DNA from 2 places in the Mycobacterium malmoense genome. Region 2 is predicted to be linked to the other one. Evidence: riboswitches for the same ligand, from Rfam matches in the RefSeq annotation. Region 2 holds a riboswitch; the other holds the start of a gene.
What was found. A riboswitch is a leader RNA that binds a small molecule or an ion and turns the genes downstream of it on or off. The one in region 2 is predicted to bind magnesium.
Positions count from the first base shown of each region.

Region 1: it holds a riboswitch for magnesium, as region 2 does, so the genes downstream of both, K3U93_RS10770 (Rv1535 family protein) here and K3U93_RS05340 (PE family protein) in region 2, are expected to answer to the same signal.

Region 1 is NZ_CP080999.1:2,297,445-2,305,886, forward strand. Features, by position in the region: gene pks2 (sulfolipid-1 biosynthesis phthioceranic/hydroxyphthioceranic acid synthase) at 1-1,511, opposite strand, end outside; gene K3U93_RS10760 (carboxymuconolactone decarboxylase family protein) at 3,147-3,710, shown strand; gene K3U93_RS10765 (nitronate monooxygenase) at 3,854-4,978, shown strand; M-box (ykoK) riboswitch at 5,180-5,350, shown strand; gene K3U93_RS10770 (Rv1535 family protein) at 5,640-5,879, shown strand; gene ileS (isoleucine--tRNA ligase) at 6,192-8,442, shown strand, end outside.
Region 2 is NZ_CP080999.1:1,118,257-1,126,698, forward strand. Features, by position in the region: gene K3U93_RS05310 (pseudouridine synthase) at 1-571, shown strand, start outside; gene K3U93_RS05315 (PPE family protein) at 761-1,903, shown strand; gene K3U93_RS05320 (PPE family protein) at 1,952-3,106, shown strand; gene K3U93_RS05325 (DUF5994 family protein) at 3,127-3,738, opposite strand; gene K3U93_RS05330 (hypothetical protein) at 4,069-4,404, shown strand; gene K3U93_RS05335 (hypothetical protein) at 5,107-5,370, opposite strand; M-box (ykoK) riboswitch at 5,749-5,925, shown strand; gene K3U93_RS05340 (PE family protein) at 6,364-6,663, shown strand; gene K3U93_RS05345 (PPE family protein) at 6,727-7,866, shown strand; gene K3U93_RS05350 (PPE family protein) at 7,888-8,442, shown strand, end outside.

The sequences.
Region 1 (8,442 bases), 1.2 Mb from region 2:
CCGTTGGCGACCTCCCGCAGCGCCTCGGCCAGCCCTGCGTTGCTGCTGGCCAACACGGCGGTGCGCACCGATCGGTGCCCGCGCCGGCGAGCGAGGGTGTAGGCCAGGTCCGGCGTCGCCAAGTCCGCCGCATGTGCGTCGACCCAGTCGGCGAGCCGGCCGGCGGTGTCCCGCAGCCCGTCGACCGACGAGGACGACAGCGGGAACAGCATCGCCCCGTCGCGGCCCGGCCTGGTTGCGGCGCCGTTGGGTGAAAGGGGCGCGGGGGCCTGCTCGACGATGGCGTGGACATTCGTACCGGATATTCCATATGCCGACACCGCCGCGCGTCGCGGTTGCCCGCCGTTCAGCGGCCACGGCGTAATTTCTTGCGGCACAAAGAGTCCGGTGTCAATCCGGGCCATCTCGTCGGGCAGGGTTTCGAAGTGCAGGTTCTTGGGAACCACACCGTGCTGGACGGCGAGCACCGCTTTCATCAGCCCGAGGGCGCCGGCGGCCGCCTGGGTGTGCCCGAAATTGGTCTTCGAGGCCCCGAGCACGCAGGGGTTGTCGATGCCGTATACGTCGGCAAGGCTGGCATATTCGATCGGATCGCCGACGGGGGTCCCGGTGCCGTGCGCCTCGACCATGCCGACGGTGCCGGCGTCCACGCCCGCCGCGGTAAGCGCCGCGCGGTAGACCGTGGCCTGCGCCTCACCCGACGGCATCGCGATGTTCATGGTGTGGCCGTCCTGGTTGGCGGCCGTGCCGCGCACGACTGCCAGAACCCGGTCGCCATCCCGCTGGGCATCCGCCAGGCGCTTGAGCAACAGCACCACGCAACCCTCGCCGGACACGAAGCCGTCAGCTTTGACGTCGAACGCATGGCAGTGCCCGGTCCCGGACAGCATGCCCCCCGCCGACGCCGAGGCGGACCTGCGCGGTTCCATCATTACGTTGACCCCGCCGGCAAACGCCAGGTTGCTCTCTCCGTCGCTCAGGCTGCGGCAGGCCTGGTGGATCGCGAACAAGCCAGAAGAGCATGCGGTGTCCACCGTGGCGGCGGGACCGTGGAGCCCGAGCGCGTATGCGATCCGCCCGGACGCCATGCAGGAGATGGTGCCGGGGTTGCCGTACGGTCCGTCGAAGGCGTCGGTGGCGGCGTGCACGAATTGGTAGTCGCCGTAGTTCAATCCGACGAAAACGCCCGTTTCCCCGGCGATGGTGTCCTTGGTGAGACCGGCGTGTTCCATGGCCTCCCAGGCGGTTTCCATCAGCAACCGGTGCTGGGGGTCCATCGCCGTCGCTTCTTTTTCCGTGATGCCGAAGAACTCGGGGTCGAAGTCGCCGACGTTGTCCAGGAACGCCCCCCACTTGCAGACCGACCGGCCCGGCACACCCGGCTCGGGGTCGTAGTAATAGTCGACATCCCAGCGGTCGGCGGGAATTTCCTTGACAAGGTCGTCGCCCCGCAGCAACGCTTCCCAAAAGAGGTCAGGGGAGTTGATGCCCCCCGGCAGCCGGCACGCCATCCCGATGACGGCAACCGGAGTAACGCCTGCCCTATCCACTGTCCTTCACCTCTCCTTGCTTATGCAGAAGTTCCTATCACTGCTGCAAGCTCTTATCAGGGCTTCGAGAAATATCGCTGAATTTTCGGTGCGCGCTGAGGACCCCGCAGCATCACACATGCAACCCACCGCCCCCCAGTTTCGAAGCCCTCCCCAAGAACTTGACGCGATCAGCAGCGTAGCCGCTTAGCTCGGCCCGCGTGGAAAAATCGTGCGGACGTACAAAAAATTAACAGGCTCCAAATGAGTGGCAGCTGACGTAAGGCCCGATCGATAGGTCGGTCACATACTTTTTGGACGATTGGCCGACGTCGCAACGTCCCTGCCAGAGGCGCTGTCTGCCAAGGCTGTCCGCCATTTTGGGCCGCGCGTCCCCGTCTGCCGGTTCAAACGCGAGGTGATGCAACGGCGTGCGGCTCGTTCCACGCGTCATGATCGATGCATACCGCGGTAGACGTGAGGCGACTATTCAGGGCGCTACGAACGGGCCCAACCCCGAAAAGAGCCAGGCAGAGAACAATTAGACGAGCCGTGCTGCGCCGATATGCCTAATCAGGCCATGCTAGGCGGTTTGGCGAAATCGCGACGCAGAATCGTTGAAATCTATAAGATCGCATGTCGAGTTCCAACTAGATGCGGGCTCGGCTACTGGCCCGTTACTGGCACCGAAGCGCAGCATCATCGCGTGGGCGCGCTGCATGATGCGTTTTCCGGGAATCCGTTGACTCGCATGCGGATCCGGCTACGGGAAGACCGTCTCGACGCGGGTGTTCCCGAGTTAACGCGTGAGCTGGAGCACGCGCCGAAACGGCGTACTGGCCCGGTTCGTAATGTTCCCACTGTGTCGGAGGTCACGCCGGCCCGCGCGTTGGTCTTGGAGGTTGTCGCGCGATCTGGTCTCGCGGGAGCGTCCGGTCGGCACTGGTGCGAGTGGGCCGCCCGCGAACTGTGCCGCACCGAGCACCAGCAAACACGGGTGGGTTCCCCGGCGGGGCGTCGAGGCGTTCTGGTCGCGTCGCCAATGCGCCAACTGCCTCTGCGGCGACTACCGGCGCTGCGAAGCGCACGGCCCCGTCCACGGTGGTGGCGTGGTTAGCCCGTTGGGCGCTGAAATAGGTTGGGGTGTAACGGTTTCACGCCACCGAGCCGGGCGACGTTGTCGCTAGAGACCGGTGCCGGGTTCGTGATGATCACTGGGTTCGGGTCGCGCGATACCGACCGGTTGCCGCTGGCCGAGCGGTTCGGCGGGGACCGACCCATCGTCGATCTAACCTCTAGGGCGCCAACGGTATTCACGCGGTCGACCGCGTTTAGCACGTCCGGGTGGAGCCGTCGTTGTCACCGGCACCCCCGGGGTACGGCGCCGGCGCTTGGGGCCTTTCGCCGAACACGATGGTTTTCAAGGAGCTGGGCTCCACCGGTGCCCTCGGCGTGGACGTCGTCACCCACCTTGCCGCGCTTGATCCGCCGGGCTCGGGTTGCTGCCGGTTCGAAAGCCCGCCCCGGCGCTGCGTGCGCCTCGAAGGCTCCGGGGGATTGCTGGCTAGCATGGCCGGTGAACGCGACGGTGTCTTGCCAGTACGGAGTGCTCACACCATGACGAAAGCCCGGGTGCCCAAACTGCCGGTCGACGAGGCCAAAGCCGCCGCCGACGAAGCCGCCGTGCCCGACTACATGGCCGAACTCAACATCTTCCAAGTGTTGCTGAACCATCCGCAACTGGCGCGCGCCATCAATGACCTGCTCGCCACCATGCTGTGGCACGGCGCCCTCGACCAGAGGTTGCGCGAGCTGGTGATCATGCGGATCGGCTGGCTCACCGCGTGCGACTACGAGTGGACACAACACTGGCGCGTCGCGTCGAGACTGGGCGTGACGGCCGACGATCTGCTCGGCGTGCGTGATTGGCGGGCATACGACGGGTTCGGACCCACCGAGCGGGCGGTGCTGGCCGCCACCGACGACGTGGTGCGCGATGGCGCGGTAAGCGCCGGGAGTTGGGCCGCCTGCGAGCACGAATTAGAATGTGATACAACGGTTCTCATCGAACTCGTCACCGCCATCGGCGCATGGCGAATGGTCGCGTCGATCCTGCAGAGCCTCAGGGTCCCGTTGGAAGACGGTGTATCCAGCTGGCCGCCGGACGGCCGGTCGCCTTAGAAGCTCTGGTCCGTGGGTTCTCCGGGGCCTGTTCGAGAGGTGCTGCCAGACGCCGCCGGCACCGAGCCTGCGCTCGTGGCGGCGAGTATCGCGGATCGCCGTAATCGATTGACATATCAGTCAATAACTCTTAGCGTCGGCCAATGCGAACCAGGGTCGCCGAACTGCTCGGCGTTGAATTCCCAATCTGCGCGTTCAGCCACTGCCGCGACGTGGTGGCTGCCGTGACCAACGCGGGCGGGTTCGGAATCCTCGGTGCCGTCGCGCACAGCCCCAAACGGCTGGAAAGCGAGCTGACCTGGATCGAGGAGCAGACCGGTGGCAAACCCTATGGGGTCGATCTGTTGTTGCCGCCCAAGTACGTCGGCGCCGAGCGGGGAGGGATCGACGCCGAGCAGGCCCGGGAATTGCTGCCCGAGGAGCACCGCGCCTTCTTGGACGATTTGCTGAGCCGTTACGGCATCGCGGCGCCCGCCGACGAGCCCCGCGCGTCGTTCGGCGGCCTCAACATCTCGCCCAAGGGCTACGAGCCGCTGCTCGACGTGGCCTTTGGCCACAACATTCGGCTGATCGCCAGCGCGCTCGGGCCGCCCCCGGCCGACCTCGTCGCGCGGGCCCACGACCACGACGTGCTGGTGGCCGCGCTGGCCGGCACCACGCAACACGCGCGGCGGCACGCGGCCGCCGGTGTCGACCTGATCGTCGCCCAGGGCACCGAGGCCGGCGGCCACACCGGCGAGGTGGCCACCATGGTGTTGGTCCCCGAGGTCGTAGATGCCGTCTCGCCGACGCCCGTGCTGGCCGCGGGCGGGATCGCCCGCGGCCGCCAGGTGGCCGCGGCCCTGGCCCTGGGTGCCGAGGGCGTGTGGTGCGGATCGGTGTGGCTGACCACCGAAGAGGCGGAGACGGCCCCCGTGGTCAAGGAGAAGTTTTTGGCCGCCAGCTCCTCGGACACGGTGCGGTCGCGGTCGATGACCGGTAAGCCGGCGCGGATGCTGCGCACGGCCTGGACCGACGAGTGGGACCGGCCGGACACCCCCGACCCCCTCGGCATGCCGCTGCAGACCGCGCTGATCACCGACTCGCAGGTGCGCATCAACCAGGCGGCCGGCCACCAGGGCGCCAAGGCTCGCGAGCTGGCGACCTACTTCGTCGGTCAAGTGGTCGGCTCACTCGACCGGGTGCGCCCTACGCGCTCGGTGGTGCTCGACATGGTCGAGGAGTTCATCGACACCATCGGGCGGCTCGAGGGCCTGGTCGATAAGTGACCAGCCCGACTCGCCGGCGGCCGACTTCGTCGTCGCGCCGGTGCTTGACGCGGGCCGCGCCCGCGCGTCTAACCCATGTGCGCAGGTCTGGCGCTGAAGCTGGTTAAAAGCTGTGTGTGCTCGTAGTAAATACATAAAAATTCCGAAACACGGGACGGATCGCATTGACCGCGTCATACCCGTCGTGCATTATCGGTGGCGTATGCACCTCGTTAGGTGAGGCGTCTGCACGAATACAGGCCACTGACCCCGAACGTCCAAAGACGCCCCGGGTCAGGACAGCTCTTCCCGGCTTAAGGGTTGAGCCCAGGTGGCTTCCGGGATAACCGGACACGTCATGCAGTGCCAAAGCTCTGACGAGAGGGGTGCGGATCGCCGACGGTCGTCGGTTTCTGTACTCCTTTTGGTGTGCACAGCTCGTGCGGGCAATCGCACGCGTCGCGACCGTTGAGGAGGTGAGGGACGTATGAGTTCCAGCGACAGTCCGGACCGAAGTCCGAGCTTTGTTTCGTCCCGATCCGGTCTCCGGCACGACGTTCTCAGCTGAGTCGTTTTAGCGCTCATTGGCTTCGCGGCCAAGCGTTCTGGGATCGGAACCACTGCGGGACGGGACACGTCAGTCCATTCAGTGCTCGTTTGGTATTCCCTCTAGGAGGCGATCATGACCGCAGTTTTGTACGACGAAGTGGTGGCCGTAGCGCCCGCCCCCAAGCTCACGGTGGTGCGCGATGCAGCCCCGACTCAGGCCCCCGCGCCCAAGAAGGCGACGGCTCGCGTCGAGGGTCGGACCATCGTCATCAGCGACCCGCTGGTGGATGGCGCCGCTCATCTGCTGAGCATCGCCGTGCGTCACGTGTACGCGGCGCTGTGGCGGGTTGGTCTGCTCGAAGTCCGGGCTTAGTCCGGTGGGCAGGGAGCAGCCCCGAGGGGTTATCCGGCTGCAGGGCGGCCCTGCGGCCAGGTAACCCCTCGGAGCCTTTTTGCGGTGCTTCAGTAGAATCGACACACTGGCATCGATCCGGCTATCACCGGGGAGCCTTCGGAAGAACAGCCAGCCTGGCTCAGTAGAACCGAACGGGTAGGCCCGTCACAGCCCTCAATGAGCGGCCACGCGAAAGCGCGGCAAGCGGGGTGGTACCGCGGCGCTCGCGCAGGTCGCGCGTCGTCGTCCCCGGCCTGAGCATGGAATTGGGCGCAGGAGACGACGCACGTGGTGACCGATAACGCCGAAGTCAAGGCCTATCCGAAGCCGGCCGTCGGGGCGCCCGACTTTCCGCAGCTCGAGCTCGAGGTTCTTGACTACTGGGCCCGTGACGACACCTTCCGGGCCAGCATCGCCCGCCGCGACGGCGCCCCGGAGTATGTGTTCTACGACGGTCCGCCGTTCGCCAACGGGCTGCCGCACTATGGCCACCTGCTCACCGGCTATGTCAAGGACATCGTTCCGCGCTACCGCACCATGCGCGGCTACAAGGTGGAGCGCCGCTTCGGTTGGGACACCCATGGGCTGCCGGCCGAACTGGAAGTCGAGCGCCAGCTGGGCATCACCGACAAGTCCCAGATCGACGACATGGGGATCGCCGCCTTCAACGAAGCCTGCCGCGAATCGGTGTTGCGCTACACCGACGAATGGCGGGCGTACGTGACGCGCCAGGCGCGCTGGGTCGACTTCGACAACGACTACAAGACGCTCGATCCGCCCTACATGGAGTCGGTGATCTGGGCGTTCAAACAGCTGTGGGACAAAGGCCTGGCCTATGAGGGCTATCGGGTGCTGCCGTACTGCTGGCGCGACGAAACCCCGCTTTCCAACCACGAATTGCGGATGGACGACGACGTCTACCAAAGCCGCCAGGACCCGGCTCTGACCGTCGGTTTCCAAGTGGTGGGCGGCCCGGTGGATGGTGCCTACCTGCTGGTGTGGACGACGACGCCGTGGACGCTGCCGTCGAACCTCGCGGTCGCCGTCAATCCGGAGGTGACCTACGTCGTGGTCCGGGCGGGCGATCGTCGTTTCGTGCTGGCCGAGGCCCGGCTGGGCGCCTACGCCCGCGAGTTGGGCGAACAGCCCGAGATACTGGGCACCTATCGCGGCGCCGACCTGCTCGGCATGCGTTATCTGCCGCCGTTCCCGTATTTCATGGACTCGCCCAAGGCATTTCGGGTGCTCCCGGGCGACTTCGTGACCACCGAGGACGGCACCGGGATCGTGCACATGGCGCCGGCCTACGGCGAGGACGACATGGCGGTCTCGGAGGCGGCCGGCATCGCGCCGGTCACGCCGGTCGATTCCAAGGGCCGCTTCGACGCCACCGTCCCGGATTACCAGGGGCAGCACGTCTTTGACGCCAACGCCCAGATCATCCGCGACCTGAAGAACGGCGGTGGCCCGGCGGCGGTCAACGGCGCGGTGGTGCTGCGGCACGAAACCTACGAGCACCCCTACCCACACTGCTGGCGATGCCGCAACCCGCTGATCTACCGGGCGGTGTCGTCGTGGTTCGTCGCGGTCACCGAATTCCGGGACCGCATGGTCGAACTCAACCAGCAGATCACCTGGTACCCCGAACACGTCAAGGACGGCCAGTTCGGCAAGTGGCTGGCCGGCGCGCGCGATTGGTCGATCTCGCGAAACCGCTACTGGGGCACGCCGATTCCGGTGTGGAAGTCGGACGACGCCGCCTATCCGCGCATCGACGTGTATGGCAGCCTCGACGAGCTGGAGCGCGACTTCGGGGTGCGGCCCACCAACCTGCACCGGCCCTACATCGACGAGCTGGTTCGGCCCAACCCCGACGACCCCACCGGTCGCAGCACGATGCGGCGCATCCCCGACGTGCTCGACGTGTGGTTCGACTCGGGCTCGATGCCGTACGCGCAGGTGCACTACCCGTTCGAGAATTCCGATTGGTTCGACGGCCACTATCCGGGTGACTTCATCGTCGAATACATCGGCCAGACCCGCGGCTGGTTCTACACGCTGCACGTGCTGGCCACCGCGCTGTTTGACCGGCCGGCGTTCAAAACCTGTGTGGCGCATGGGATCGTGCTGGGCTCCGACGGCCAGAAGATGAGCAAGTCGCTGCGCAACTATCCCGACGTCTCCGAGGTGTTCGACCGCGACGGCTCCGATGCCATGCGGTGGTTCCTGATGGCGTCGCCCATCCTGCGTGGCGGCAACCTGATCGTCACCGAGCAGGGGATCCGCGAGGGTGTGCGCCAGGTGCTGCTGCCGCTGTGGAACGCCTACAGCTTCCTGGCCCTCTACGCGCCGAAAGTCGGTGCCTGGCGCGCCGATTCGCCGCATGTGCTGGACCGCTACATCCTGGCCAAGCTGGCGGTGCTGCGAGACGACCTCACCGCGGCGATGGAGGTCTGCGATATCTCCGGGGCCTGCGAGCAGCTGCGCCAGTTCACCGAGGCGCTGACGAATTGGTATGTGCGGCGGTCGCGTTCGCGGTTCT
Region 2 (8,442 bases):
CTTTCTGGCCACCATGCCGCGGGGCCGACACGTTGCCCAGACGGCGCTGGTGCGGCTGCGACGGGAACTGGGTCTGCCCGAGCTCAGCCCGGCCCACCGGCTGGACCGGTTGACGGCCGGGGTGTTGTTGTTCACCACCCGTCGTGAGCTGCGCGGGCGGTATCAGACGCTGTTCGCCCGCGGCCTGGTGAGCAAGACATACCTCGCCCGGGCGGCGGTCGAGCCGACCGTCGCGCTCCCGCGTGTGGTCCGCAGCCGCCTCGTCAAGCGCCGGGGCCACCTGCAGACGGTCTGTGAGCCCGGCGAGCCCAACGCGGAGACGCTGGTGGAGTCGGTGTCGCCCGACGGCTTGTACCAGTTGACGCCGCGGACCGGGCGCACCCACCAGTTGCGGGTGCACATGGCCTCGTTGGGACTGCCGATCGTGGGTGATCCGCTCTATCCCGACGTGCTACCGGTCCGCGACGACGACTTCAGCGCGCCGCTGCGGCTGCTCGCGCAATCCATCGAGTTCACCGATCCGGTGACCGGCCTGCGTCGTGCATTCGTGAGCCGCCGGCCGGGCCCGTAAGGGGCTCCCGCGGCGCCTCGCCGACCGCCTGAACAGGGAAGGGCACGACGGCCAACGCAGTCGGTGCTAGCGTCATCGGCGGAAGATTCGGCCATACTAAGGCGTCGATGCGCAATGTTTCAGGGGTATTCGCGGCGTAGTCACCCCGAATTTCCACAGCCTTTCCCAGCACGGAGAGTGTGACATGTCATGGACTTTCTAACGCTGCCCCCCGAGGTCACCTCGGCGCTCATCCACTCCGGGCCCGGTGCCGGATCATGGGCGGAGGCATCCGCTGCATGGCAGCACCTGGGTGTCGAGCTGGAAGAGACCGCCCCCGCCTACGCGTCGGTGTTGTCCTCACTGACGCAGGCTTGGCAGGGGCCGTCCTCGAGGGCGATGGCCCAGGCCGTCGAGCCCTTCCTCACCTGGTTGCGCACCACCGCGCAGCAATGTCGGCAGTTGGCCTCCTCGGCGCAGGCCGCCGAGGCGGCGTTCAACTCGGCGCTCTCCGCGGTGGTCTCTCCCTCGGTGGTTAGCGCCAACCGGACGCGGCTGGCGCAGTTGGTGGCCACCGATCGGTTGGGCAACAACCTGGCGGCCATCGCCGAAATCGAAACCCAGTACGAAGGCATGTGGGTCAACAACTCGGCGGCGATGTACCGCTATCAGGCCACCTCCGCGCAAGCCCTTGCGGTGCAGCAGTTCTCGTCGCCGCCCGAGATCGTCAGCCCGACGGGGGCGGCCGCCCAGGCCAGCGCCGTGCCCGCTGCCAGCACCGGCTCGTCGACGGCGTCCACGTTGGCCTCGAACGTGGCGGCGCTGCTCGACCCCGGGTCGGGGACCCTTGTCAACAATAGTTGGTTCCAGCTGGCCAACACCTGGGGCAACCAGTTCATATCGTCCGGATTCCCCATCAACATGCTCAGCTACGTGGCGCAAAACACTTCTGCCCAGGCGCTGCAGAGTGTGGGCGGCGAGGTGGGTCAGGGCTTGGCGGAGGGCGAGTCGGCCCTGGGCGGCGTGGCGAGTGACTTGGCGAGTGCGGTTCGTGCCTTACCCGCAACCGCACCCACCGCTGCCGTGGGTGTGGGGGTGTCGGTGGGCAAGCTGACCGCGCCGCCCGCCCTGGTGGGGTTGCTGCCCGCCTCGCAATCGCCGGTCCAACTCGCGTCGGCGGCATCGCCGCTTCCGGCCGGGGATGGCGCGTTGCCCCTACTGCCGCCGTTGATGCCGCCGCCGATCTCGGCGGGCAGTGGTTGGCGCAAGAGAAAACAACCAAAGTACGAGGAGCTTGGATACGGCGCAGAGGTCAAGGGCACAGTGATGCACCGACCGCCGTCAGCGGGATAAGAACCGATTAGGGTGCCCCACCCGGGCTCTTTTCCGGGGTGAGACTTCATGGACTTTGGCATGCTGCCTCCCGAAATCATCGCGGCGCTCGTCCACTCCGGACCCGGCGCGGGGTCGTTGATCGAGGCTTCCGGTGTGTGGCGGTTGCTGAGCACCGAGTTGGAGGAATCCGTCAGCGGCTATGCCTCCGCGTTGGGGTCGCTGACCGGGGCCTGGCGGGGACCGTCCGCCGCCGAGATGATCCAGGCCGTCGAGCCCTATCTCGCCTGGTTGCGCACCACCGCGCAGCAGTGCCGGCAGGTCGGCTCCTCGATGCAGGCCGCCGCGGCGGCATTCGACCTGGCTGTCCGGACGGTGGTCCCTCCCTTGGGGGTCATCGCCAACCGGACGCGGCTGGCCCAGTTGCTGGCCACCAACTGGTTCGGGAGCAATCTGGCGGCGATCGCGGAAACCGAAGCCCAGTACGCCGGCATGTGGGTCAACAACTCGGCCGCGATGTATCACTATCGGGCCGCCTCCGCTCAGGCTCTCGCGCTGCCTCAGTTCTCGTCGCCGCCCGCGATTGTCAATCCGGCGGCCGCCGCCGTTCAAGCCAGTGCCGTGCCCGCTGCCACCGGTTCGTCCACGACTTCCACCCTGGCCTCGAACGTGGCGGCGCTGCTCGACCCCGGGTCGGGAGCCCTTGTCAACAATAGCTGGTTCCAGCTGGCCAACACCTGGGGAAACCAGTTCATCGCGGGCGGGATTCCCATCAACCTGCTCAGCTACTTGGCGCAGATGACTTCGGCTCAGGCGCTCCAGAGCGTGGGCGGCGACGTGGATGAGGGCTTGGCGGAGGGCGAGGCGGCTTTGTCGGCATCGGAGGCCGATTTTGCCAGCGCGCTGCGCGCCCTTGGCTCGGCTCAAGCGCCTACGGCGGCGATGGGCGTCGGGGTTTCGCTTGGCAAGCTGACCGCGCCCGCTGCAGTGGTGGGGTTGTTGCCCGCTTCGCAGTCCCCGGTGCAACTCGCGTCGGCGGTATCCCCGCTTCCGGTGGGCGAATTCGGGCTGCCCTCGATCCCGATGCCCCCGATGACGATGCCGCCGTCGGCCTCGGCGGCCTCGGCAAGCAAGCGCCGGCGCGAGGGGCGAGACTACGAGAACATCGAATACGGGCTGGAGCTCAAGGGGACCGTCATGCAAAGGCCGCCATCGGCCGGATGAGGCCGCCGCGCGCCAGACCCCTAACCGGTCCCCGACGACGCGGTCGCCGAGCGCGACTCCATCATCCGGTTGCGGACGATGTGTTCGACGAGGATCGGGACGAACGTCTGGACCGGCGCATCGACGAATTGCTGAGCGGCCTGTTCGCACCAGCGCTTGATCTGGGCGGTCCGCCGCTCGTCGCCGAGCCCCTCATGAAGGGCCAGCTTGTCCGCGACATCGGCCACGGATCGCGCGACCGCCGAACGGCTGGCCGGCGCGACACCGGTGTCGGCGGGTACGCCCGCCTCCCGCAGCGCCCGCCGGGCCACCTCCTCGCCGGTGTCCGGCCGGATGACGCGCAGCGTGATGTGACGACCGTCCTCACCGATCAGGATCACACTGGGCGGCTCGTCGCTGATGAAGCCCAGCAATTCGATCGTGTGGCCGGCGATCTCGGCCACCGGCGGCGTCTCGTCCCAGCCATGGCAGCGGTAGCCCACCATCACGATCCGTCCCAGCCGGTCGGACAACGACGCCACCAAGTCCGGCAGCTCATCGACCAGGCGCGTCGACCGCGGCCACCAGGCCCCGTCAATGTGCTCCGACACGGACCGATAGGGCTTGAGCTGCAAGCGATTTTCGTGTTCCACCTCGACCACCTGCCCGATGAGTGCGCGGATTCCTGGCCCCCGCAGACCCCGCAGTCAACGGTACGGCCAACGTGACCCGCCCGCGACTCGACCGCCGAAGCCGGCCCGAAAAAGCCGCCACCAAGCGGCCGTCCGGTAGCCGCGCCGTGTACCGAACGTGAACAACGAGTAGCGCCAACCACTTTCGGCCGAGGCCCGACGGCGCCGAGACTGCCCAAACCTCTGTCCGCCGCCCGGCTGGTGCGGTTTGGCCCCGAACGCCGTACGGACCCACCACGTCAACGCGCTGGCGATGTTGGGTCGTCAACTGCATAACGCGGGCTCATCTTGTTGGCCGGCACCGTGATCGTTTCGTACTTCCTCGGTGACGGCGTGCAGGCGGTCATGATCGGCGTAATCCTGGCGCCCAGCACAAGTTTGACGAATATCGTGCCGGGCACGCTCCGCCGAGTTACACGGACGGGTGCACGGTTGGTGTGCATTGAAGATCTGGGCGACATCGACATCTTGATCACCGACAAGACAGGCACTTTGGTGCCAGAGACAGCGGTGGTCGCGCAAGACACCCGTGTGACCTTGTTCGCCGCCGGACGCCGGGTGGTAGCCGTGGCTGTCAAGCCAGCGGGCGAAGCGAAGTGTGTCGCCGCGGTCACCGAAATCTCATAGGAAGCCGTCTGGCGCCACCCAGTTGACGGGAACGGAGTCGCTTGTCGCTGGCGCCGTTTTTTTGGGAGCTGGTGGCGTGTCCACGGTGCGCCAGTGGCACAGGACGACATGGGAATTCCAAATACACTGGCGAACTACTCGCGCCTGGTGATTCGCTAGTGGTGACACTGCAATTGCTGCCGCCAATACGAGCGCGGTCATCGGTGCAACACCGTGTCCGCGAATGTTGGAGTGCTCCTTCGGAGCCTTTGTCGCTACCACTAAGGACATTCAGTGACCGCCACAAAGTCCACGGGGGTTTGCTCCCTGTGCATTAGACAATTTCTCTCCATAGAACCGCGACGGTGCGCCAACAAGTGTTGTTACGAAAGACATTGAAATCTTCCAAAATCCGTCACTTTCGGTAATCTAACGTTAACGAAGTCGATGACGTGGTTCTCGGTCTTGGTGGTTTAAAAACTTAACTTTGCAATGGTTCGGTAAGTGCAGCCACCGACTATGGATTCCATTGTTTTTGGAAAGTTGGATCACCTCAACCTGGGCGATCCAACACATATTGAACACACATATATGCAGCTCGTGATATCGGCAAGCGAACGCCGACTTATTTGAGAATCCTATGAAATCATCACAATTCGATGCGCGGACCAGGCGAATGTAGGATCATCACCGCAACGTCGGGATACGCAGGCAATGAGCCGGTCAGGCCAGACCATCCTTGGTCACCTGCTCAGGATTTACTGTGCTGATGGCTCGTAGCTGTACTGATGTGATGCCACTGCGGTCACCAGGCCGATCGCAGGGATGGAAGACGACGTTCCGAATGGTTATCGAGAAAGGTGGGACAATAGTCAACGCCAGAGGTACTGATCGGATGATCAGGTCGCGGCGATCAATCCGGATCCTGCGCATCCCTTCGTGACTGGCGGTTGGTGCCGCTGTGGCATTGATCTCGTGGATCGCCATCTTGCGCTCAGCCTCGCCCAGCCCGCCGCAGAATTACGCCGCGCGCGTAAATGGCGGGCCACCCGGATGGGTTTCCACATCCTGCTGCTGCTGGTCTTCTGTGTGGCCAGGATTCCGGCTTGCCAGAGGGCGGGCGCTGGCTCTACGGGCCGAAGATCCCAAGCAGGGTCAAGATGGTACGGCGAGTCCAGGCCGGGGGATCCGGTCCCGCATAACCGAAAGGCAAATCCCCTCAAGCTCCCCGCAATGTAGCCAGCCACGCAGGACCGCTTGCGCAAGGCAGAGGATGCACCGGGCATATGTCTATAACGTGAACGGTTTCCAACGCACGGCACTTAGGGTTGACTTAGTAACCTGTGGATGCCACCATCGTCTTTGCAAGCACCTCGTTAGGTGAGGCGTCCGCACGGATATAGGCCACTGACCTCGAACGTCGAAAGACGCCCAGGGTCAGGACAGCTCCTCCCGGATTAAGGGTTGAGCCCAAGTGGCTTCCGGTTCTGACAAAGCCGGATACGCCGTGTGGTGCCGAAGCTCTGACGAGAGGGGTGCCGCGTCCTGACATAGGCGCTTCTCCCCACTGTGCAAGGGTATAGCATCCCCGTGTGCCCTGGCTGTGAGGAGGTGAGAGCGAAATGAGTCCCGGCGATAGTCCGTATTCCAGATCGACGACCATTTCGTCGCGATCCGACCCCGCCTCGTTTCCACACCCAATCGGCTGACCGCGGGAGATTTGTCCGCAGGTCACCGTTTCGCAGGTTTGCCGTTGGGGTGCCGAAATTAGCCAAGGAGTAGCCACCAAGCCCGCGTCTGATCTCTTTTCGGAAGGAGAAGACCGATGTCGCTTGTTGTTCCGAAGCCAGCAGCGTTAGCTACGGCCGCCGATCACGTGAGCGGGCTCGATCCGCGATGAACCCTCAAAACGTGCTTGGTACTACCACAAAGCCCGTGCTCGATTCTATTCCCCCCAATATTCGTTAGGAGAAATTCCAAATGGTTTTTGTTACTACGCAGCCGGAATCGTTGGCCGCCGCCGCCCGCCGCTTGCAGCAGATCGGGTCGACGCTGGCCGCCCAGCACACTGCCACCACGGCGCCGATAACCGGGGTGGTGCCCGCGGCTGCCGATGAGGTGTCGTTCGTGACGGCGGCTAAGTTCGCGGCGCACGCCCAAACGTTTCAGGCGATGAGCGCACAAGCTGCCGCTATGCACCAGATGTTCGTCGCCACATTGGAGACCAGTGCCGGATCATACGCGGCTACCGAGGTAGCCAACGCAGCCGCAGCCCGCTGAGCACTTAGAGGGGGACCAGTGATTGATTTCGCGGCATTGCCGCCGGAAATTAACTCGGCCAGAATGTATTCGGGCCCCGGATCGGGACCGATGCTTGCCGCCGCCTCGGCCTGGAACGCGATCGCCGCTGAAATGCGTTCAGCGGCCGCCTCTTACGGCTCCGTAATCTCCGAGCTGACCAGCGAGAGTTGGTTTGGTCCGTCGTCGATGTCGATGTTGGCGGCGGCCGTGCCGTACGTGGACTGGCTGAGCACCACCGCGACCCAGGCCGAGCAGGCCGGCGGCCAGGCCAATGCGGCAGTGAACGCCTATGAGTCAGCGTTTGCCATGACGGTGCCGCCCATGGTCGTCGCGGCCAACCGTGCTGAGCTTGCGGCGCTGGTGGCGACCAACGTTTTCGGCCAAAACACCCCGGCGATCGCGGCCACCGAGGCCCAATACGCAGAAATGTGGGCACAAGATGCCGCGGCGATGAAAGGCTACGCCAGCGCCTCGGACATTGCCTCGGAATTGACTCCAATTAACTCCCCGCAATCCACCGCCAGCGTCGGCGGAGTGGCAGAGCAAGCCAATGCTGTTTCCCAGGCGGCCCAAACGCCGGCGGGAACTACGCAGTCGATACTGTCGTCGGCAACGTCGAACGCTGCTGGCTCGTCGTCTCTCGGATCGCTCGAGTCGTACCTGGCAGGCTTGTTCAGCGGCTCAGACAATTCGGCGCTGGGGAGCTTCTGGAATGGCAACTTTTTCAGCACCGCGGTCACCAACGGAGCCCTTGCTGGCGGCCCGTACAACCCGGAGTTCATCCTGCAAACCATCGCCGGTTTCAGCTTTCTGATGAATGCCGACAAGGCAGCGACGAGCGTTGCGGCGCTATCGGGTGCGGGGAACTTGTCAGGTCTGGGATCCGGTGCGCTCGGGTCAACAGAACTCGTCGGCCTGGGTGCCGCCGCGTCGGCCGAGATGGGCCATGCGCACCTGGTAGGGGCGGTGTCGGTGCCAGCCAGCTGGACGTCTGCAGCGACGATCAGTCCAGCCGAAACGGCGTTGCCAGCCACCGGCCTCGGCGACATTGGGTCGAGCCCGGCAGGAGGGCCGGGAGGGTTTGCGGCGCCCATGACAGGTACGGCCAAGCGGCTGCGCAGGGCCATTCCCAAATACGGGTTCCGTCCTGTCGTGATGCCACGTCCGCCGGCCGCCGGATAACGGGACTTGAGAGGAAGCGTCATGATCGATTTTGCCGCGTTACCGCCGGAAATTAACTCGGCCAGAATGTATTCGGGCCCCGGATCGGGACCGATGCTTGCCGCCGCCTCGGCCTGGAACTCTATGGCCGCCGAAATGCGCTCCACGGCCACCTCTTACGCCTCGGTGGTTTCGGAGCTTACCGGCGAGAGCTGGTTTGGGCCGTCGTCGACGCTGATGGCAGCCGCCGTCGCACCGTACCTCGAGTGGCTAAGCGCCACCGCCACCCAGGCCGAGCAGGCCGGCGGCCAGGCCAACGCCGCCTCGGCCGCCTATGAGTCAGCGTTTGCCATGACGGTGCCGCCCGCGGTCGTCGCGGCCAACCGCGCTCAACTGTCGAACCTGGTGGCGACCAACCTTTTCGGACAAAACACCGCGGCGATCGCGGCCACGGAGGCCGAATACGCCGAAATGTGGGCGCAAGACGCCGCGGCGATGAACGCCTACGCGAGCGCCTCGATCACGGCGACACAATTTACGCCGTTCACCGCGCCCCAGTCCAGCACCAACACCGGCGGAGTAGCCGACCAGGCCAAC